DNA from 3 places in the Paenibacillus sp. J31R120 genome. Region 1 is predicted to be linked to each of the others. Evidence: a T-box and tRNA genes for the amino acid it is inferred to sense, from the RefSeq annotation. Region 1 holds a T-box; the other regions hold tRNA genes.
The links. A T-box is a leader RNA that pairs with one kind of tRNA and senses whether it is charged. The one in region 1 lies ahead of leuS (leucine--tRNA ligase), so its partner is inferred to be a tRNA-Leu.
Positions count from the first base shown of each region.

Region 2: it has a tRNA-Leu gene. The T-box ahead of leuS (leucine--tRNA ligase) is inferred to sense a tRNA for this amino acid. The anticodon was not compared.
Region 3: it has a tRNA-Leu gene. The T-box ahead of leuS (leucine--tRNA ligase) is inferred to sense a tRNA for this amino acid. The anticodon was not compared.

Region 1 is NZ_JBWDNN010000003.1:604,125-610,413, reverse strand. Features, by position in the region: gene AC0YNW_RS15380 (DEAD/DEAH box helicase) at 1-1,523, opposite strand, end outside; gene AC0YNW_RS15375 (YwbE family protein) at 1,643-1,843, shown strand; gene AC0YNW_RS15370 (hypothetical protein) at 1,897-2,241, shown strand; gene AC0YNW_RS15365 (GNAT family N-acetyltransferase) at 2,231-2,986, shown strand; gene AC0YNW_RS15360 (hypothetical protein) at 2,990-3,232, shown strand; gene AC0YNW_RS15355 (hypothetical protein) at 3,210-3,551, shown strand; gene AC0YNW_RS15350 (hypothetical protein) at 3,883-4,287, shown strand; T-box leader at 4,372-4,608, shown strand; gene leuS (leucine--tRNA ligase) at 4,668-6,289, shown strand, end outside.
Region 2 is NZ_JBWDNN010000002.1:1,318,395-1,324,683, reverse strand. Features, by position in the region: partial or broken gene AC0YNW_RS12225 (collagen-like domain-containing protein) at 1-27, shown strand, start outside; gene AC0YNW_RS12220 (acetylglutamate kinase) at 441-971, shown strand; gene AC0YNW_RS12215 (GNAT family N-acetyltransferase) at 1,330-1,911, opposite strand; tRNA gene AC0YNW_RS12210 (tRNA-Leu) at 2,259-2,341, opposite strand; tRNA gene AC0YNW_RS12205 (tRNA-Lys) at 2,400-2,475, opposite strand; tRNA gene AC0YNW_RS12200 (tRNA-Glu) at 2,521-2,595, opposite strand; tRNA gene AC0YNW_RS12195 (tRNA-Ser) at 2,763-2,853, opposite strand; tRNA gene AC0YNW_RS12190 (tRNA-Asn) at 2,860-2,935, opposite strand; gene AC0YNW_RS12185 (SprT family protein) at 2,962-3,441, opposite strand; gene AC0YNW_RS12180 (hydrolase/acyltransferase) at 3,559-3,921, shown strand; gene cmpA (cortex morphogenetic protein CmpA) at 4,004-4,147, shown strand; gene AC0YNW_RS12170 (nitroreductase family protein) at 4,288-4,941, opposite strand; gene AC0YNW_RS12165 (GNAT family N-acetyltransferase) at 5,175-5,732, shown strand; gene AC0YNW_RS12160 (Tex family protein) at 5,822-6,289, opposite strand, start outside.
Region 3 is NZ_JBWDNN010000001.1:636,581-642,869, reverse strand. Features, by position in the region: gene AC0YNW_RS02835 (hypothetical protein) at 1-394, opposite strand, end outside; gene AC0YNW_RS02830 (hypothetical protein) at 991-1,122, opposite strand; gene AC0YNW_RS02825 (hypothetical protein) at 1,267-1,389, opposite strand; gene AC0YNW_RS02820 (hypothetical protein) at 1,607-1,804, shown strand; gene AC0YNW_RS02815 (hypothetical protein) at 2,084-2,578, opposite strand; tRNA gene AC0YNW_RS02810 (tRNA-Leu) at 2,933-3,021, opposite strand; tRNA gene AC0YNW_RS02805 (tRNA-Ile) at 3,041-3,117, opposite strand; tRNA gene AC0YNW_RS02800 (tRNA-Met) at 3,156-3,232, opposite strand; gene AC0YNW_RS02795 (hypothetical protein) at 3,329-3,493, opposite strand; gene AC0YNW_RS02790 (2'-5' RNA ligase family protein) at 3,639-4,166, shown strand; gene AC0YNW_RS02785 (ABC transporter substrate-binding protein) at 4,224-5,819, opposite strand; gene AC0YNW_RS02780 (ABC transporter ATP-binding protein) at 5,812-6,289, opposite strand, start outside.

The DNA of each region.
Region 1 (6,289 bases):
TGTTGTCCGAAGCTGCGTCCGCCGGAGCGCCCGCCGGCTTGCTGGCCTCTTGGGCTCTTCCCGCTAGTTGGCGCAGAACGCTTGGACCCGCGTTCAGAGGAACGTCCGCCTTCCCGGCGATTCCCCCCCTCACGCTGTTTGCTGCGCGTGCTTCCAGAATCGTCTGCTGTCGTCCACGGGTTGCCGTCGGCTTGAGCCGCTGCCGGTTTGCCGCCTCGCGGATTCGGTTTCACGGAGCCGCGACGGCCTTCACGTTGTCCGTTCTGGTCGCTTCCGCGTCTGTCCCGGTCGCTTCCCCGTCCGCCGCTTCGGCTTGACGGTCGGCCGGAGTCTTTGCTTCTGCCTTCTCTGTTTCGGCTGTTCTTGTCACTGCTTCGCTCCGTTCGGCGAACAGACGACAATTCGCCTTCTTGGTCAATCGCGCGATGTTCAAGGCGGGCATTGATACTCTTCTCAATCGCCGCTAATTTGGAAACGTCATAAGGCGTAGCGAGTGTGACAGCCATCCCATTGTGTCCGGCGCGGCCGGTTCTGCCGATTCGGTGAATATAGCTTTCGCCGTCAAGCGGCATGTCGTAATTGTAGACATGCGTCACGCCTTCGACGTCAAGGCCGCGCGCAGCGACGTCCGTCGCAACAAGCACTTGCAGACGCGCATCACGGAATCGCTTCATGACTTGCTCGCGCTTCGCTTGCGTCAAATCGCCGTGAAGCTCGTCCGATACGATGCCTACATCTTGCAACGCTTCGTTCAGCTTCTTGGCGCGAATCTTGGTTCTGCAGAAGATAACGGCCAAATAAGGGCGATGCTGCTCCAGCAGATGGATTAGCGCACGCTGCTTCCCGCGGTCGGTTGTATCCACGACAAGCTGCTTGATGCTGTCAAGCGTAATGTTGGCGCTGCGAATCTGTACATCCTCGGGCGCATTCATATATTCGGAAGCGAGTCTGCGAATCGCGTCCGGCATCGTAGCGGAGAACAGCATTGTCTGGCGGGCTCTCGGTGTCTGCGTAATGATGCTCTCTACCTCGGGAAGGAATCCCATATGCAGCATCTGATCCGCTTCGTCCAGCACCAGCATCGACAGCTTGCCCAGACTGACAGTACCGCGAGTCATATGGTCAATCAGACGACCAGGTGTCGCGACCACAATATGGGGAGCGCGCTGGAGCTTGCGAATTTGGGCATCAACATCTTGTCCGCCGTAAGCAGCCAGGACATTGGCGCCGATGGCCGGGGCCAGCTTCTTCATCTCGGCCGTAATTTGAATAGCCAATTCCCGTGTCGGAGTTAGAATTAGCGCTTGAACCTGCTCTTTATTTACGTTGATCCGCTCCAGAATGGGCAAGGCGAAGGCCAGTGTCTTGCCTGTGCCTGTCTGAGCTTGCGCGATCACATCTTTGCCGTTCATAAGCAGCGGTATAGTCTGCCGCTGTACAGGGGTCGGCTCGCTGATGCCAGCCTGTTTCAATAAGTCGTTCAGCTCCCGGGATACGCCGAGTGCTTGGAATGCGTTAGCCATGCGATAAGTTCCTCATTTCATGTCATATGATGCTAAGTATAACAGTTGCGGGGAACATGTGCATCTTCCAAATGCATATGCTATGCTTATAGCCATCATCAACGAAGAGGAATGAGAACATGCAGACATCAGGAACCAACCGCTCTATGATCAAGCCGGGACTGGAAGTACATATTGTGCTGAAACAAGATCAGCGGACCGGAAAGCTGACCAGAGGCGTTGTGAAAGACATCTTGACCAATTCTCCGCAGCATCCGCACGGCATTAAAGTAAGGCTGCAGGACGGAGCAGTCGGCCGCGTTAAGGAGATTTTGTCGTAATTCAATGGGTTTAAAGATCATGGGCTTAGCGGCAGGCAAGGAGGAGCGGCTTTATGGCATTCGGCATTACCCGCGTCGAGATGAAAGCATGGAAGGCGAGCGTATCGCGGGGGGAGATCGCCTTTTTGACTCATTATTGGCTGGACGACCGCTTTCCTGACGTACGAACCGTTACGAAAGTAGGCTGCTCGGATCTGGACAAGCTGGCCGATTGGTGCAGGGAGAACGGCTTGAACCCAATGTATATACATAAGCGGGCGGAATACCCTCACTTTGATCTGTTAGGGTATAAGCAGGCCGAGATCCTGACGAAAGAGAAACGTTACGACCAGTTGGAGCGATTCCGCATCCCTCCCTGCGAAGCGAGCAAGAGGGGAGAAGGAGATATTGGAAGATAGAGAACAGAGTGACAAACGGATAGAGGAAATGAGCCTGAACGGCTGGCCAGCCCTGCAGACGGTTCTGTACGATGGCTGGCTGCTTCGCTTTGCCGACGGCTACACCAAGCGATCCAACTCCGTTCAGCCCCTCTATGGATACAGCGGCAATCTGGATGAGCAAATCAACCGTTGCGAAGAGCTGTACCGTGCTCAAGGTCAGCCGACTGTTTTTAAAATAACGCCCTTTGCAGAGCCAGCGCATTTGGACGCGAGACTGGAGGAGCTTGGGTATGAACGGATTGATCAAACGCAGGTCAAGACGGCTTCAATCGTTGATCTACCTGTACCTAGACAGGGGGATGGATTTCACTGCTGGCCGGAATTGACGGATGAATGGCTGGATGCCATTGCTCGTTTCCAGGGTCTCAGCGACTGCCAAAAGGAAACGACACGGCGCATGCTGGCCGGACATCCCTTGCGAAGGGCTTTTGGTCTGTACAAACGTGAAGAGGTTCCGGTTGCAGCGGGATTGGTCGTGCTGGAGGACGGATACGCCGGATTATACGATATCGTAACGGACCCCACCGAGCGCGGGCGCGGTTATGGCGAGCGGCTGACCCGTGGTTTGCTGGGATGGGCGAGGGGACAGGGCGTCAGGATGTCCTATCTGCTTGTGGTGAAAAATAATACGGCAGCGAATCGACTATATGACAAGCTGGGATTCATGACGCGATATGACTATTGGTACCGTGTAAAGAAATAAAGCATGCTTAACAGTAATAGTCAGTCAGGTGAGCGCAAGCGCATCAGCAGCCTGAAGTCATCGGGGAAATCCGGAGGGCCGGCATGGCTGCTTGTATTAAGCATTATTCTGGTGGCGCTCGTATTGCGAGCCCCCATTACAGCGGTTGGACCGATTATTGACCAAATCCGTCTGTCGATCCTCAATACTGGCAGGCAAAAGAGCGAGCCAACGGGGGCTCGTCATGCTCACCTCCAGCCTGTTTAGCATGGGGTATCTTATTTTGCTTTTGGGCAATCAATCCTGGGTGTTCCTCAGTATGATCATTCTCGGGCTTGGTATAGGCGGAGGTTTTGGTCTTGGGTTAATGTTATTTGCGCTGTGCGCAAGCACTACGGAACAAGCCGCGGAGCTGTCCGGTATGGCGCAAGCAGTTGGATATCTGCTGGCTGCAAACGGTCCCCTATTATTCGGCCTTATTCATGATTGGACTGGGAGCTGGAATGTGCCGCTCTTGCTTATTATCGGTATCTCGGTTGTATACGGCTTGCTTGGATTATCGGCAGGGGCTGATCGCAAGGTCTGATGAAGACAGTCGAGATGAGATCGAAAAGAGATTGCATGTTGAGGTTCCCTTCGGGGGACCTTTTTTTTATGGACTAAGAAGGGGTGGATGGACAGCAGTTCAGATTGAAAAAATGAGACATGGTATGCAACCTGCAGGAGGTTGGACGCGTTAGAAAGATAGAAGTAGATGGAGATTCATGGAAAGCAAGTCATGAAGTTCGCAGATGAACGCCGGGAAGCATTCCGTGTAGTAGCCTATTGGATCATGAAGGCAGTGGCGGATGAAGAAGACGAATGAATATACTGACAGGTATCTTGATGCAAGCATTCGGTGTAAAGGAGCTATGAGTATGACACGTACCATTATCATATTAGCCGGAGCAGTATCGATTGCAGCAGGTTTGGCTTACATTGGAACGTCTTGGCTTGCCGCTGACTTTCTGGGATCAGAAGCGGGTTCGGAACGAGAGACTGTCCGGTTCTGGAGTATGTGCTCCATCGTCATCGGGGTCTTACTGCTGGGATTGATGGCTGCTCGCCGCTGGATGAAGGAAGGACTCAATGACGGCTTGCTTATTGTGGCACTTGCGGCGATTTTCCTTATTCAGATACCACCGTTCGGATTGTGGATGCTGGGCTTTATTGCGAGCGGTTATACGGCCATCTTAGGAATACTTATGCACGGTGCGCTTATGGCCATGGTATGCTTGACGTTTGTCTCAAACAGAAGGAGCTTGGCCAGAGAGACCGCTTGATATCGAATTATGAGCTGCAAGACCGATGTAGCTTGACATGCAAGAGCGGGGACTTATATAATCGGTAGTAATTGTTTGACTTATATCATGGCGTTGAAGAGGAACAGTACAGGCGTTGCATTGGATTAGAGAGCCGGCGGTTGGTGGAAGCCGGACCATGTGCGCAGGGAAGCTCGCCTCGGAGCCGAACGGGCAACCTTCAGGAAGCTGAAGGCAAGTCGTTCCGAATCGTCCGCGTTAGGGACGTCAAGTGAGCTAGGGCAGGGCATGCCTGATGCTAACTAGGGTGGTACCACGGGAGAATATCCTCTCGTCCCTAGCGTTAATCCGCTGGGGGCGGGAGGTTTTTATGTTTTTAAGACGATTAGGAGGAAGTACGAATGACTCAGGAACAGCAACGACACGGCTACAATCCGCTTGCGATTGAGCCGAAATGGCAGCAATACTGGGACGCGAACAAGTCGTTCCAAACAAAGGAAGAACCAGGGAAGCCGAAGTTCTATGCTCTGGATATGTTCCCGTATCCTTCGGGAGCGGGTCTTCATGTAGGCCATCCGGAAGGTTATACGGCTACCGATATCGTATCGCGCTATAAGCGAATGAAGGGGTACAATGTGCTTCATCCGATGGGGTGGGACGCATTCGGCTTGCCGGCTGAGCAGCATGCTCTGGACACTGGCCAGCATCCTAGAGATATTACGTTCAAAAATATTGACAATTTCCGCCGTCAGATCAAATCGCTGGGCTTCTCCTACGATTGGGATCGCGAATTCAGCACGACGGACCCGGATTATTATAAATGGACGCAATGGATTTTTATCCAGCTGTACAAGCGCGGTCTGGCATATGTAGCAGAAGTGCCTGTCAACTGGTGTCCAGCGCTTGGCACTGTACTTGCGAATGAAGAAGTGATTGATGGCAAGAGCGAGCGCGGCGGTCATCCAGTCGTCCGCAAGCCGATGCGTCAATGGATTCTGAAAATTACTGAATACGCAGATCGTTTGCTGGACGATCTGGAAGAGCTGGATTGGTCCGAGAGCATTAAGGATATGCAGCGCAACTGGATCGGTAAGTCGACGGGCGCGGAAGTAACGTTCGACATTGACGGGCATGAGGGCTCGCTGGTTGTCTTTACGACACGCCCGGACACGCTGTTCGGCGCAACTTATTGCGTGCTGGCGCCAGAGCATGAGCTGGTTGCCGCGATTACAACAGCCCAACAGAAAGCGGCGGTAGAGGCTTATCAGGAAGCGGCAGCCCGCAAGAGCGATCTGGAGCGTACGGATCTGGCGAAGGACAAGACGGGCGTCTTCACGGGTGCGTATGCGATTAATCCGGTCAACGGCGCTAAGACGCCAATCTGGATTGCCGATTATGTGCTTGCCGGTTATGGTACGGGCGCCATTATGGCGGTTCCGGGCCACGATGCGAGAGACTGGGAGTTCGCGAAGCAATTCGATCTGCCGATTATCGAGGTAGTGGCAGGCGGAGACATAACCGAGGAAGCCTATGCGGGTGACGGTGCGCATGTGAACTCTGATTTCCTGAACGGACTGAATAACGAAGAAGCGATCAAAGCGATCATCGGACGTCTGGAAGAGACGGGCAAGGGCAAGGCGAAGGTAACCTATCGCTTGCGCGACTGGCTGTTCAGCCGCCAGCGCTACTGGGGAGAGCCGATTCCGATCCTCCATCTGGAAGACGGCACGATGAAGCCGGTACCGGAAGATCAATTGCCGCTGCTGCTGCCGGATGTGGATGCAATCAAGCCTTCCGGCACGGGAGAGTCACCGCTGGCGAACGTGACCGAATGGGTCAACACCGTTGATCCGGAGACGGGCATGAAGGCTCGCCGGGAGACGAATACGATGCCTCAATGGGCAGGAAGCTGCTGGTATTATCTGCGCTTCATCGATCCGAAGAACGACAAGGAGATTTGCTCGCCGGAGAAGCAGAAGGAATGGCTGCCGGTAGACTTGTACATCGGCGGCGCGGAGCATGC
Region 2 (6,289 bases), on a different contig from region 1:
ATTGTTCTCAAAAAATTAGATGTATAATTTCAGGTCAAAGAGGTTGTATAGATGAACTCATACACTCCACTAGATTGCCCTACTTTTTTAAGTGTAGGGCAATCTTTATCAAGTTTTGAAAAGCAGCGGTCATGCGTGCATGCTCCGTTGTTTTCTGATGCCTCCTTAATCGACAATTACGAAACTAATGGCGCTGTTTAGCATCTGCGAAGTTTTGCCCAATTATTTCTTATTGTTTAACGATCAACGACAACAAATTAAAGCTTAAGATGAGCGAATAAAATGAAAACCCGACATGAAGTGATGCACAGCATTAGCTCTTCGCCTATACACTAATGCTATATCGATTGAAGGAGAGTGCGATCGGAAGCATGTACGGATATTATCCGCTTCAATATTATTATTGTAGGCAAAGCCACTCACACACATGGACATCATCGATGGTTGAATTGGATCAAAAGGTTAGAACGTTGTGGGAGCAGCATATTTATTGGACCCGATTAACGATTAACAGCATCGTGGGCCGATTGCCGGACGAAGAGCTGACGACAGCGAGGCTCTTGCGCAATCCCAAAGATTTTGCCGCGCTCCTGGAGCCGCTTTACGGTGCAGCAACGGCTTCAAGATTTAACCAGTTGTTCACGGAACATCTCGCCATTGCAGCGGAGCTCGTTAAAGCGCTGCAAGCCGGCAATTCGGCTGCAGCAGAAGATGCGAATAGGCGCTGGTACGCCAATGCGGATACTCTGGCTCTATTTTTTAGCCAAATCAATCCTTACTGGTCCGAGCAAGAATGGAAGAGGATGCTCTATGAGCATCTGAAGCTGACTGCGGAAGAAGCGGCCACCCGGCTTGCCGGCGATTATGAGCAAAATATTGCGCTGAACGATCAGATCGAACCTCAAGCGCTGGGAATGGCCGACATGATGACACACGGAATTATCCGGCAGTTTCCTTCCGCCTTTCATTAAAGCAAAGATTCAAAAGCCGTGGGGCACTGTCCCTACGGCTTAAAAATATGTTCTAGTTTCATAAAATATCCATATTTATGAAGTATAGACGCCTGAAGTGGCATTCCCTCCCAGGAAAGGAGAGATGCCGAATGACATATACAACTGTGGAAGTCATCATGCTTGGTACTTTTCTTCTTGCATTGCTCAGCTACTTGAAACGAAAATAACTCGCCATTGGTTGACGGCCTGACGAGTCATTTTCTTCCACACCATTCGGAGGACATGCCGCCTCATAATGTCTTGAACAGAGAGCGATGACCTCGCTCTCTAATTTCTATTCTAAGCAGCGGTTTATCATTTTAGAAGTGAAAATTTTTTAACTTCCTGCTCTTTTTCCCGCTCCTGCGATACGCTCTCCACGACCATCAGCGATATATTCCCTCTCCAGGATGGAGTAATAATATTGATCGGTCCATTGTCCTCGCCAATACAGCTCTTCCTTGAACACCGCTTCCCTTGTCATGCCAATCCGCTCCATTAGCGCTGCGGAATGCGAATTTCTGGCGTTGCACATCCCCACTACTTTATGTGCATCAAGTTCTTCGAAACCAAATTTCAACAACAGCTTTGCTGCTTCGGTTCCAAAGCCCTGCCCAGTATACGGAGGAAGGATTGCAAAACCGATCTCCCAGCTCTTTCTGTATTCGTTATACCTCCATATTTGAGCCAGACCAATTGGCGTTCGGATATCGCCAGACACCAGGTACACGACAAAATCATGTTGGTCCTTGCAATCGCTATTGATCTTATCAAGATAAGCCTGACGCACAACCTCACGATCTGATTGCACCACTTCTTCATAATGCCAAAGCTCAGTGTTGCATTCGATATCACAAATAAAGTCCAAGTCATCTACAGTTAACCGGGATAACATCACCTTATCACCGCTTATATCCATATGCTCCACCTCATCCACATGTTAGCACATGGAGATGACTTGTTGTGGTCGTGAATAGCTATAATAAAGGTTTACATGTTTTCTTAGAAAAAAATCAAAAGAGCCCCTTATCTAAGAGGGCTCTAACGTTTCAGACTGTTTCAGTATTATTAATTTGAACATCAGGCTTAATCATTTCCTTGTTGACAAGTTTTTGAAGTAAGTTAATAATGGTAGCCAACGCTAGTAAAAACAGTCCTGTTATAAAACCAACCACTACAGATGAAATCGTAAAAACAAGTTTTGATTCATAGTATCAGATAAACAAATAGAAAAAAGCCCCTGCTTTCGCAAGGACTTTCGTTGTATGCGGTAGAGAGGACTCGAACCTCCACGGGTATACACCCACTACCCCCTCAAGATAGCGTGTCTGCCATTCCACCACTACCGCACATTTGAAATTGTACCTATCCCTTCATCGCCAGCTGTCTTCGAGGGAAGAAGAAAACTGGTGAGCCATGAAGGACTCGAACCTTCGACACCCTGATTAAAAGTCAGGTGCTCTACCAACTGAGCTAATGGCTCTCATGACGGAAACGAACTCATAAGAGCTGCTTCTTAGAGGATGGTTGGTGACCCGTAGGGGATTCGAACCCCTGTTACCTCCGTGAAAGGGAGGTGTCTTAACCCCTTGACCAACGGGCCATATGTTGCAAGTTTATTGCCTTCGCATTTTTGCGACAAGAACGATTATATCAACTTATCCTGCATAATGCAAGCACTTTTTTCAGATCATTCATGTCTCCGAACTTGAGACAAATAAAAAAGACCGATGCTCGGCCTCCTTACGCATGAGTCCTGAGAAAAAAATGTGGCGGAGAAGGAGGGATTCGAACCCTCGCACCACTTACGCAGTCTAACCCCTTAGCAGAGGGTCCCCTTGAGCCACTTGGGTACTTCTCCAGGAAATGGCTCCCCGAACAGGACTCGAACCTGTGACAACTCGATTAACAGTCGAGTGCTCTACCAACTGAGCTATCAGGGAATATTAAAGTGACTTCTAATAATTTATCATGGCCCGTCTTCCTTGTCAAGCAAAAACAGCTTTAATTTTCCCCTGCATTTACCACAAGCATAACGCGCAGGATCGACCTTCCGTTTCCGCAAATATTCCATTCCACAACGAACGCAGGTAAGCTTATATTTGAACGGCATTGCTTTTCTTGCCGATCGTTCCGGAAGCGAATTGCAATATCTGGAGCCCCCCACATGCGCAAGCAGCGTCTTGAAGTCGGCATCCCGATGGCGATAGCCCCGCTTCATTAGATGGAGATGATAATGGCACAGCTCATGCTTAATAATCTTCTCCGTCTCCTCCATGCCAAATGCTGCAAGCTGATGCGGACTAATCTCGATATGATGGGACCGGGTAAAGTACCGCCCCCCTGTTGCCTTCAGCCTTCCGTTAAATGTAGCCTGGTGCAGAAACGGCCTGCCGAATGATTCCAGCGATACCCGCTCCACCCACTGCTGCAAAGCTTGATTATCCATACTTAGCCTCCCCCAACTACTTGAATTTTAACGCGTGTATAAGCTACACTGTCAAGTAGGAATGATGATACGTTGCAAGAAATTGAGCAGCAAAACCGAGGGGAGAGCTACACCATCATGGCTACCATGCGTTATGTATTAATGAAAGAAAAGGATACCCTGTCCTTCGTCGAGATGCCGGCATCTCACGCGTACCAGCTAAGTGCGCTGAATCTGCGTCTCCATAAAGAAATCGATAAATTGACTGCAGACCGCGTGCCAAGCCTGCCGTATGCGGTTGCTGAGTGCGACAATATCGATCTGCATGACGCTTCTATCTCCATCATTGGAGGCCTTCAGTATATTAACGGTCTGGAGAAGGACTTTGCCGGCATTGAAGAAAAGTCGTATCCGCTTATCTCGCTTTTGACCGAAATTCGCGCACTTCAGGCTCAACTGGAGCAGTGGTACGAAGAATATGAGGAAGATCAGCTAGGCTAATTCGCTTGGACCTGCACGGACATTCGCCCTCCGCCATATGGTAATAGAACAACAGGTTAGGCCCGGAAGGAGGACGATGCGTATGCCGCAGTGGCTGTGCAACCAACTGATGCGCGCATTCCAGCAGAAGGACCGCCGGCAGATCAAGCTGCTGAACGATTGCTGGTATTTCTACCGCACCAAGCAAGCTCCGAAGGAACAGGACAGCGGTTCGGTCATGCAATGACAAACCCAATCCATACATCGGCTTCGCATCGTATCGCGTGCAGATGAGCCCCGCAGCTGCGGGCACACAAAACCCGGCCTCCTATCGGAGATGCCGGGTTTGTACGTTTTATAATGATTAGTTGTAACCACGTTTCTAGATTACATGCGGTTGAAAAACGCAACCTGCTCGATTGGCAGCCGTGTTGTCGGATGACCAGGCGCCGCTGCCTTGCCGATTGGCAGCATGAGCGTCGGCAGATAACGGCTGGATACGCCAAGCAGCTTGGCCGCCTCTTCGCGGTTGTAGCCGCCCATTGGCACGGTATCATAGCCCTTCGAACGAGCAGCCAGCATCAGCTGCATCGCAACCAGACCGGTGTCGAATACAGCAATCTCCTTCAAGCGTTCGGCAGGTATGGAGGAATACAGCTTGGTGGAGTTCTCGATCATTCGGTTTTTAATTTCCTCGGTCATGTATCCCGCATCGAATGCAGCCTCATAGATCGGACCAGCCAGCTTATACATCTCCAGGTCAGCCAAAATCAATACGATTGCCGAGGCTTCCCCCACTTGCTGCTGATTGTTCGCAATCGGAACCAGCTTTTGCTTAAGCTCCGGGTCCGTCACAACGAGAAAACGCCACGGCTGCATATTGGAGGACGACGGAGCCAACGTAGCTAACTTCAGCAGCTCAATAATTTCACTATCCGATATAACCGCGCTGCTGTCGTATTTGCGCACGGAACGGCGTCCCTGCAGCACCTCGAAGAACGAAGCATCCACCGCATTCTCCACTTTCACTTCTGTAGACATATTATTTCCTCCCCAAATCCTATTTTCTATATTTGTATAGTTAAACTGTAACTTTTTCTATCACAGTATAATTCGATATACATTCGTTTGTCAATTAACTTACTTGAAATTACTAATTGATTTATTCAATCAATTTGACGCATCAATAGACCATTGTAATAAACGCTTATAAGCAAGACATGCTTCTTCACTTATAGTATGGTGTAGGTAGTATGCACAAGGGAGGAAATGCCATGAACTGCTGGACAGGTAGAGCCGTCCGGTTACGTGCAATTATCGCGGAGGACTGGTCCCAATTCCACGACAATGATCAGGATACGGATAGCGCCCGGTCTTCCGACTCCATCTACTTCCCGAGATCCGAGGCAGGAACCCGGCAATGGACGGAGGAGACAGCGGCAAAGAGGGCATCCGGAGATTCCATTATGCTTGCGATAGAAAATCTGGATGGCGAGCTGGTCGGATGCATCAGCGCCCATAGCTGTGACAGCCGGAACGGGACATTCAAATACGGCGTCGCCATCTTCCGCGACCATTGGCGCAAGGGTTATGCTTCTGAGGCCGCTCTACTCCTGCTTCGCTACTTCTTCCATGAGCTTCGATATGAGAAAGCCGTTGCGAGCGTCTACGGCTTCAATGAAAGCTCTATAGGGATGCAAGAGCGGCTAGGCTTTACCCTGGAGGGCCGTCTGAGAAGCATGATCTTCACACAAGGCAAGCGGCATGACGAGCTCGTCTTCGGTCTGTTGAAGTCGGAATTCGATGCGACTCTCATCCCCTCGAATGAATAAAGCAAACCGTAGGCCCATAACAATAGGACAGCCAGAAGGCTGTCCTATTGTTATACTTTCATAGCCTATGATCTATACGAAGCGCTGATTCAGTCCGGCTTCTTCATCGTCAGGCTGACGCGTCCCTTTTTCAAGTCGACACTCAGTACCCATACTGTCACCGTATCGCCCACCGATACGACATCCATCGGGTGCTTAACGAACTTGTCGCTAAGCTGGGAAATATGGACAAGCCCGTCATTCTTAATGCCAATATCGACGAATGCGCCGAAATCAATAACGTTGCGCACAGTCCCATGAAGCTCCATGCCGGGAGACAAATCCTCGATTTGCAAAACATCCGTATGGAAGATCGGTGCTGGCAGCTCCTCGCGCGGATCTCGTCCTGGCTTCAGCAAGCTGTCTATAATGTCCCGCAGTGTCGGCACACCAACATTCAGCCTGGCGGCTATCTCTGCCGCATCGAGACCCAGCAGCCGCTCACGCGCTGCTTCTGATCCGATAGTGTCAGCCTTTAATTCCAGCTCGCGCAGCAGACGATCAACCACCTCGTAGGA
Region 3 (6,289 bases), on a different contig from region 1:
AATCATGTCCTCTAACTTGGAAATAGATGGTTTCACCTGGATCGGCACTACCTCCGCCTTGATCACTATTACCTACTCCATTATCGCTTACTGGAACAGTAATCGGTGTCCCATTATAGAAAACGACCATAACAAGATCATAATTTTTGCCGTTTGGGGAAATCAGCTTGCCTTCAAAAGACTTTCTGCTTCCCGTATTGTTTGTCCATGAAAACCAATCTACGTCAGCCGGAGAATCAATATAAGTCGATATTCCTAATATAGGAGCCTGAAGTTGATACGCAGTTGGTAAGCTGTCTGCCCATCCATCATAAGCAAATGCTGACGTTGCGCCTGCCAATGACATGACTAAAGCCATCACGCCGATAATCAATTTCTTTCCGATTCTCTTCATTCATTTACCACCTTCCGATATTTTTGTTCTCAATAACAAATTTACACATTAAATATACTATTATATCCAAATATGTTAAATAGTCTATGATAACTAATTAAGGATCCAAGTTATTTGAAACTCATTGTTAAAGCGTAGAAGATGAATCACTATGTTCTTGACATTGGTAAGCACATTAATTCTGCAGCATATCTTAGAGAGCAGCTCTAACAAAACAAAAAACACTCTTCCTCAAGAGTGTCATAAATAAAAGAACCTTCCATATCAAGGGATTTTTCATTTTTATGTGGTGCCGAGGACGAGAATCGAACCCGTACGGTGGTCACCCACCGCAGGATTATATATTTTGCAACGGTCTTCATACACCATCTTCTACGTCAAGCAAATTGGAGAGGGAGTCCTTTAAGCATGCGGGTTAAAGGAACTTTTTTATGTTCCATGAACTCTGCGTTCAGGAGATTGTATATGAAGGCCACCTCCAGATCTCTCCTCGAGCGTGCAGCAGGTGTATCATGTTACAGCTTCCAGCCGAAAGTCGAACACAGCAAAACGGCGTCCGAACCTCTTATGGTTCAGACGCCGTTTCTTTTTGTCATTCACTCTAGCTTCGGCTGACCGGAAGCGTCTATTTGTCCGTCAGCTTCAGCGCGCTGCTGCGTCCGGCAATGTCCGCGGCCGATATGTACTGTCGTGTCGATTGGCGCGAATGGACTTGGAAGCGTTTTCATTTATTACGTCTTCAATCGCCCAATGCGAGCTTACATCGGCAGCCAATGTAAGCCGTATTGAACGATACTGCTTTCATCCTCGTACAAATAATGGCCTGTCCACTTGTTTTTGATGCGCACGAAATCGCCTGCCGGCTGAGGGCCCTACGCTGCCCAGACTGCGTTGTCCTTGTCGAACGGAAACATCGGTCCGGCAACCAGCGTAGACAGCAGCATTACAATCGCCAGCAGTATCGATATCGGTTTTCTGCTGCGTAGCATCAACATTTTCCAAGACCTCCTATTTTGTGAGTTAACCTCATTATAGGATAAGATCCCGGCCGCAATGATTGGCGATATTAAGGGGAATATGTGCGTTTTTACGGAAATGGGGCACAATGGCGAAAAAATGATAGTTCATTTTCATTAGACGGGTGAGCTGTTACAATAAATATGACTTTTATCTTTTTTCCCAACCCATTTCAACCAATAAAGGGGCCAAGTTATGAAACAAGTAAATCGTCAACTCGTATCGGATCAGGATTTCGAGAGAATGCGCGTCTTCTCCCAGCTTATCGCCGTGTACCGTGACAAAGAACTGTTGGACGCCAATATTCGGATCGTCACCCACGGCGAGCACTCTGTAACCTGCGACAACGATGTCACTTATATCAAGTCGAACCACCAGTTTTACCGTCTGTAGACGGCGCTGACTGCCGTACACGCTACGACGACATAGGGTTTAGACTCACCTTAGAAATTGAAACAGCGATAGCAGAGGACGTGAAAATAAAGTCCCAGGCTATCGCTGTTTCATTAAACTGACGTGTTATACTCGGATCGTACAATCGGAGAATTTCTCTATGGATTGAAGCTTAGTTTTACGGTGCCTACGTATACGTTGGCATAAGAATTGGCATTTACCTCAATTCAATCATAGAGAGAAGCCACCATTACATTGCCTACTCTCTCCTATCGTCTCTTATGAATCTTGATTGGCAAGCCGATAATACTCCCGGTAAAGCTGCAGCAACTCCGCTTCTTTCTCCGCGATCCTCTCGGAGATTTCTTCCAGACGAGGTCCAGCAGGCTCGAAGGTTCCGTCGGTCGACAACGCATCGACATCCGCATTCGAGGATGGCTGCTGCTCCTCGGGTATCGCCTGTTCGGTGGTCTGGCTCCAGTTAATCATAAAACCGAACGTTCCAGCAACCCAGTCATCCGCTTCTTCCCTGCCGAATTCCCGATAGATGCTTGCGTATTTTTCCAATGCCGCGTTTACGGTAAGCCGACGCTCCCAGCCCAGAATCCCCACCGCATCCTTGGCCCGAGATACGGCCAGCATCAGCTGAAAGTCGTTCAGCTTGCCACGCACGGCTTCAATATGATCAATTTCACTTATTAAAATCGGGTATACATTAGCGAATTCTATCGATTCCTGCACCATATCATCTTCTGAAATGATAAGGCGTTCCATTCCCGCTCAATCCCTTCCTGTTGGTTTCAGTTGTGTGCCTTCTATACTATTCGAAAGTTAATAGCAATTTCAGACGGACAAATCTCGTAATTTTTCTTTATTTACCTGCCACATAGCATAAGCAAGCAGCGTATCTGTGGCGAACAGCTATTCCATATGTGCATACTGATGCGCTCCGAATTAATCATCTGAAAGGAAATGCTTCAATTCTATTTTTAAGGATGATTACATTTCAAGCTAAAAGTTTGTCCCCACTCCGTCCCCAAAAACAAAAAAGACACTCATTCCTCATGAGTGTCAAAAAAATACAAACAAAAAATCCCTCTCATAACAAGGGATTTCGCAATACCTATGTGGTGCCGAGGACGGGAATCGAACCCGTACGGTGGTCACCCACCGCAGGATTTTAAGTCCTGTGCGTCTGCCAGTTCCGCCACCCCGGCATGGTGATGCTAAGACAAATGGTGGGCCCTGAGGGACTCGAACCCCCGACCAATCGGTTATGAGCCGACCGCTCTAACCAACTGAGCTAAGGGCCCTCGAATAACGTATATTTCAACGTATTGATCGACAAGTTTGGTTGCGGGGGCAGGATTTGAACCTGCGGCCTTCGGGTTATGAGCCCGACGAGCTACCGAGCTGCTCCACCCCGCGACAATTTCCATTTGAACAATAGCTTCAATAAATGGCGACATGAATTAATATACTATAGGTCAATACTTACAGTCAAGCATTATTTTCTAAAATATGCTACGGGAGAAAACGTACCCCATATCGTCCCTTGCGCGAGCGAAAAACCTCCACCTCACGAGGGCAATCATAGCCATAGATCCACCAGTCATTTTCCATACGCTTCACCAAGCATCCCGCTTGAAATTTCGTCTCATACAAGCGAAGCCAATATACCCATTTCATGAAAGCATGCCTCCATTTGCGCCGATGTTGCGTATAGAATACCCCAAAATATGCGTTTACAAGCATGTTCTGTTCTTAGCGATTCCATGTTTCGGGTATACTAATAGTAACAAGCCACCATAACCTTGGAAAGGAGCTGAATGCAATGCAATTCGGTATTGCCATATTCCCGGAGAAGGAAGTTCAGGATGCCGCCAATAGCTGGCGCATTCGTCATGACCCGCATTACTGCCATATTCCTCCCCATATGACGCTGCGTGAAGCAGAGAATTGGAGCGATGAGCAGCTGCAGCAGGCGATCCAGCAGATAAAAGCTGCAGCGAGCCACGCATCTCCATTCCAAATGACCTTCAATCGCGTCTCCACCTTTTTTCCAGTTAGCCCTGTCCTGTATTATGCGCTGGAGGACCCTGCCCCGGTCATCAAGCTGCATGAAGCAATCTGCAGCGGACCACTAGCCATCACACAGCCGAAATACGTCTATACGCCCCATGTGACGATCGGGCAAGGGATGGCCGAAGGCGAACTGCATGATCTTCACGGCAAGCTGAAACTAAGTCAGATCCGCTATACCAGCCATGTGGATAGAATCCATCTGCTTTACCAGACCGACCAAGGAGCCTGGACGGCTTATCAATCCTTCCAACTGGAAGGGAACGTCTCCAGCTCCTGAACATGAATAAAGCCGCTGTACGGCCTCTAGAGGCTGTACAGCGGCTTTATTCATTCCTTATTCTTCAACTGCTACTTCGTCAACTGATACTTCTTCCACATCAATTTCCCCAGCAGCAGCTTTTACAGCTTCTTCTTCCGTCATCGCTCTTGGCATAGGCATAATATCGATGTTGCCATCGCCCCCGCCTGCGTTTGTTTGCTGAAGCGCGGCGTTGCCTTTCGTCTCCCACTCAGCGAGCGCTTCCTTCGTCGTCTTGGTGCCGTTCATGACCTCTTGGAACAGCTCGTAGCCAAAGCTCTGAGCTTGCCACAGACCCGGCTTCTCACGAGACAGCTTATCGTCATTATTGGATACTGGCGGCAGCGGCTTAAGCGAAGTGAACGCGTCGATATTGTACGTCAAGTCGCCAACCGGCTTCAAGAATTCCTTGCGCGCTACAAGCTCATAATTGCTTCTCGATTTCAGCTTTGCCCATTCCTTACTGTTCGAGAACTTGACGAAGTCCCAAGCACCATCCGGATTTTGTGCCTTCGAGTTAATGCCCATCAGCTGGCTGAGGCCGATATTGCCGCCCGCATCCGGATTTGCTGCACTTACTGGCACTGTTACGACATCCCAGTCTACCATATTAAAATCTTTAATATTCCCAGCATTGTCGTTGGCTCTGCGAAGCTCGTTCACGTAATACGATTCGCCGATCATCATGGCGACATTGCCGCTCAAGAACAAATCGCCGAAGAATGGATCGAATGGCGCATCCGAGCTGCTGCTTCTCTTTTCATACAGCTGATTCATATGCTGCTGATCTGGTACGATCTTGTCTTTGTGAAGACCGTACACTGAATCCCATACATTTAGCCATTGATCATTATTGACCAGCATCGTCTCGCCTTTTTCATCCCAATAACGCAGCTGCAGGGCATTGCTATAGTAGTTTGCGTCACTGAATGGATCGTTAGCCCAGCGATTGAAGGAGAAGCCAAAGACGCGGTCTTCACCCTCGCCGCTCGCTACCTGACGAGCTTTGTTGAAGATGTCCTCCCATTGCATTTTGTCCGTAGGAGGCTCAATATTCATATCTGCAAAGATCTTTTTGTTATAAAAGAGTGCCGAAGACGTAAACGTCGGCGTCAGCGCATAGATGTTGTTGTCGCCTACCGACTTGATGCCGTCGATAACCGTTGGCACATAGTCGCTAATATCAAATTTGTCCTTCTGAATCATCGGATCAAGCGGCTGCAGCAGATTGTCTTGCGTGAATCGGCGCAGCATGTTGTAATCCAATACGACGACGTCAACCGGGTTTTGGCCCGTCATCATTTCTTTCATTTTTTCATACGGATCAGGCTGTTCTTGTTCTTTGCCAGGCTCTGTCTGTACATAACGCTGATCTTCGTAGTTGATCGCGCCTACAATTTCGAACTGTACGTTCGGATTTTGCATCTCGAACATATCCGTATACTGCTGACGGAAGTAAGGCTCATTGTCGGCACCGCCATACAGTACGCCGATACGTATGACTGACGACTCAGCCTTAGACGGATCGTTGCCTCCGCTGCATGCGGACAGCAAGCCGGTAAGGAGCGTGAGCGTCAGAGCAATCATCGTCCATCTTGAAAAACGAGATTTGATTTGGCCATTTTTATTCATTGCCACTACCTCCTAATGATTTTGGTGAAGAGATGACGATCCGCTCTCCGTCGAATTCCATGGATGCTTTATCTTTAATACCCAGTGCCGTAAGATACTCCTTCGGCACCTGAAGCCGTCCGACCCGGTCCACAACCACGTACGCTTCATGAACGGAATTGAGGTTTCGGCCCGCAGACTGAATTAAATCCCCCCCATCCGTAATATTGGGATTGCGTTTAATAAATTCCGTACTAGTGAGACCGTCACGTATGGCCACGACGCGGTCAACCTTGCCAGCCAAGGTCATGTCATGCGTAACGATGACAATCGTGATGCCGATCTCCCGGTTCAGCTTCCGGAAGATGCCCATAATCATGTCGGAGGTAGCGGTATCGACAGAGCCTGTTGGCTCATCCGCCAGCAGAAGCTTGGGACGGTTCGACAGAGAGATCGCAATGGCTACCCGCTGCTGCTCACCACCGGAGAGC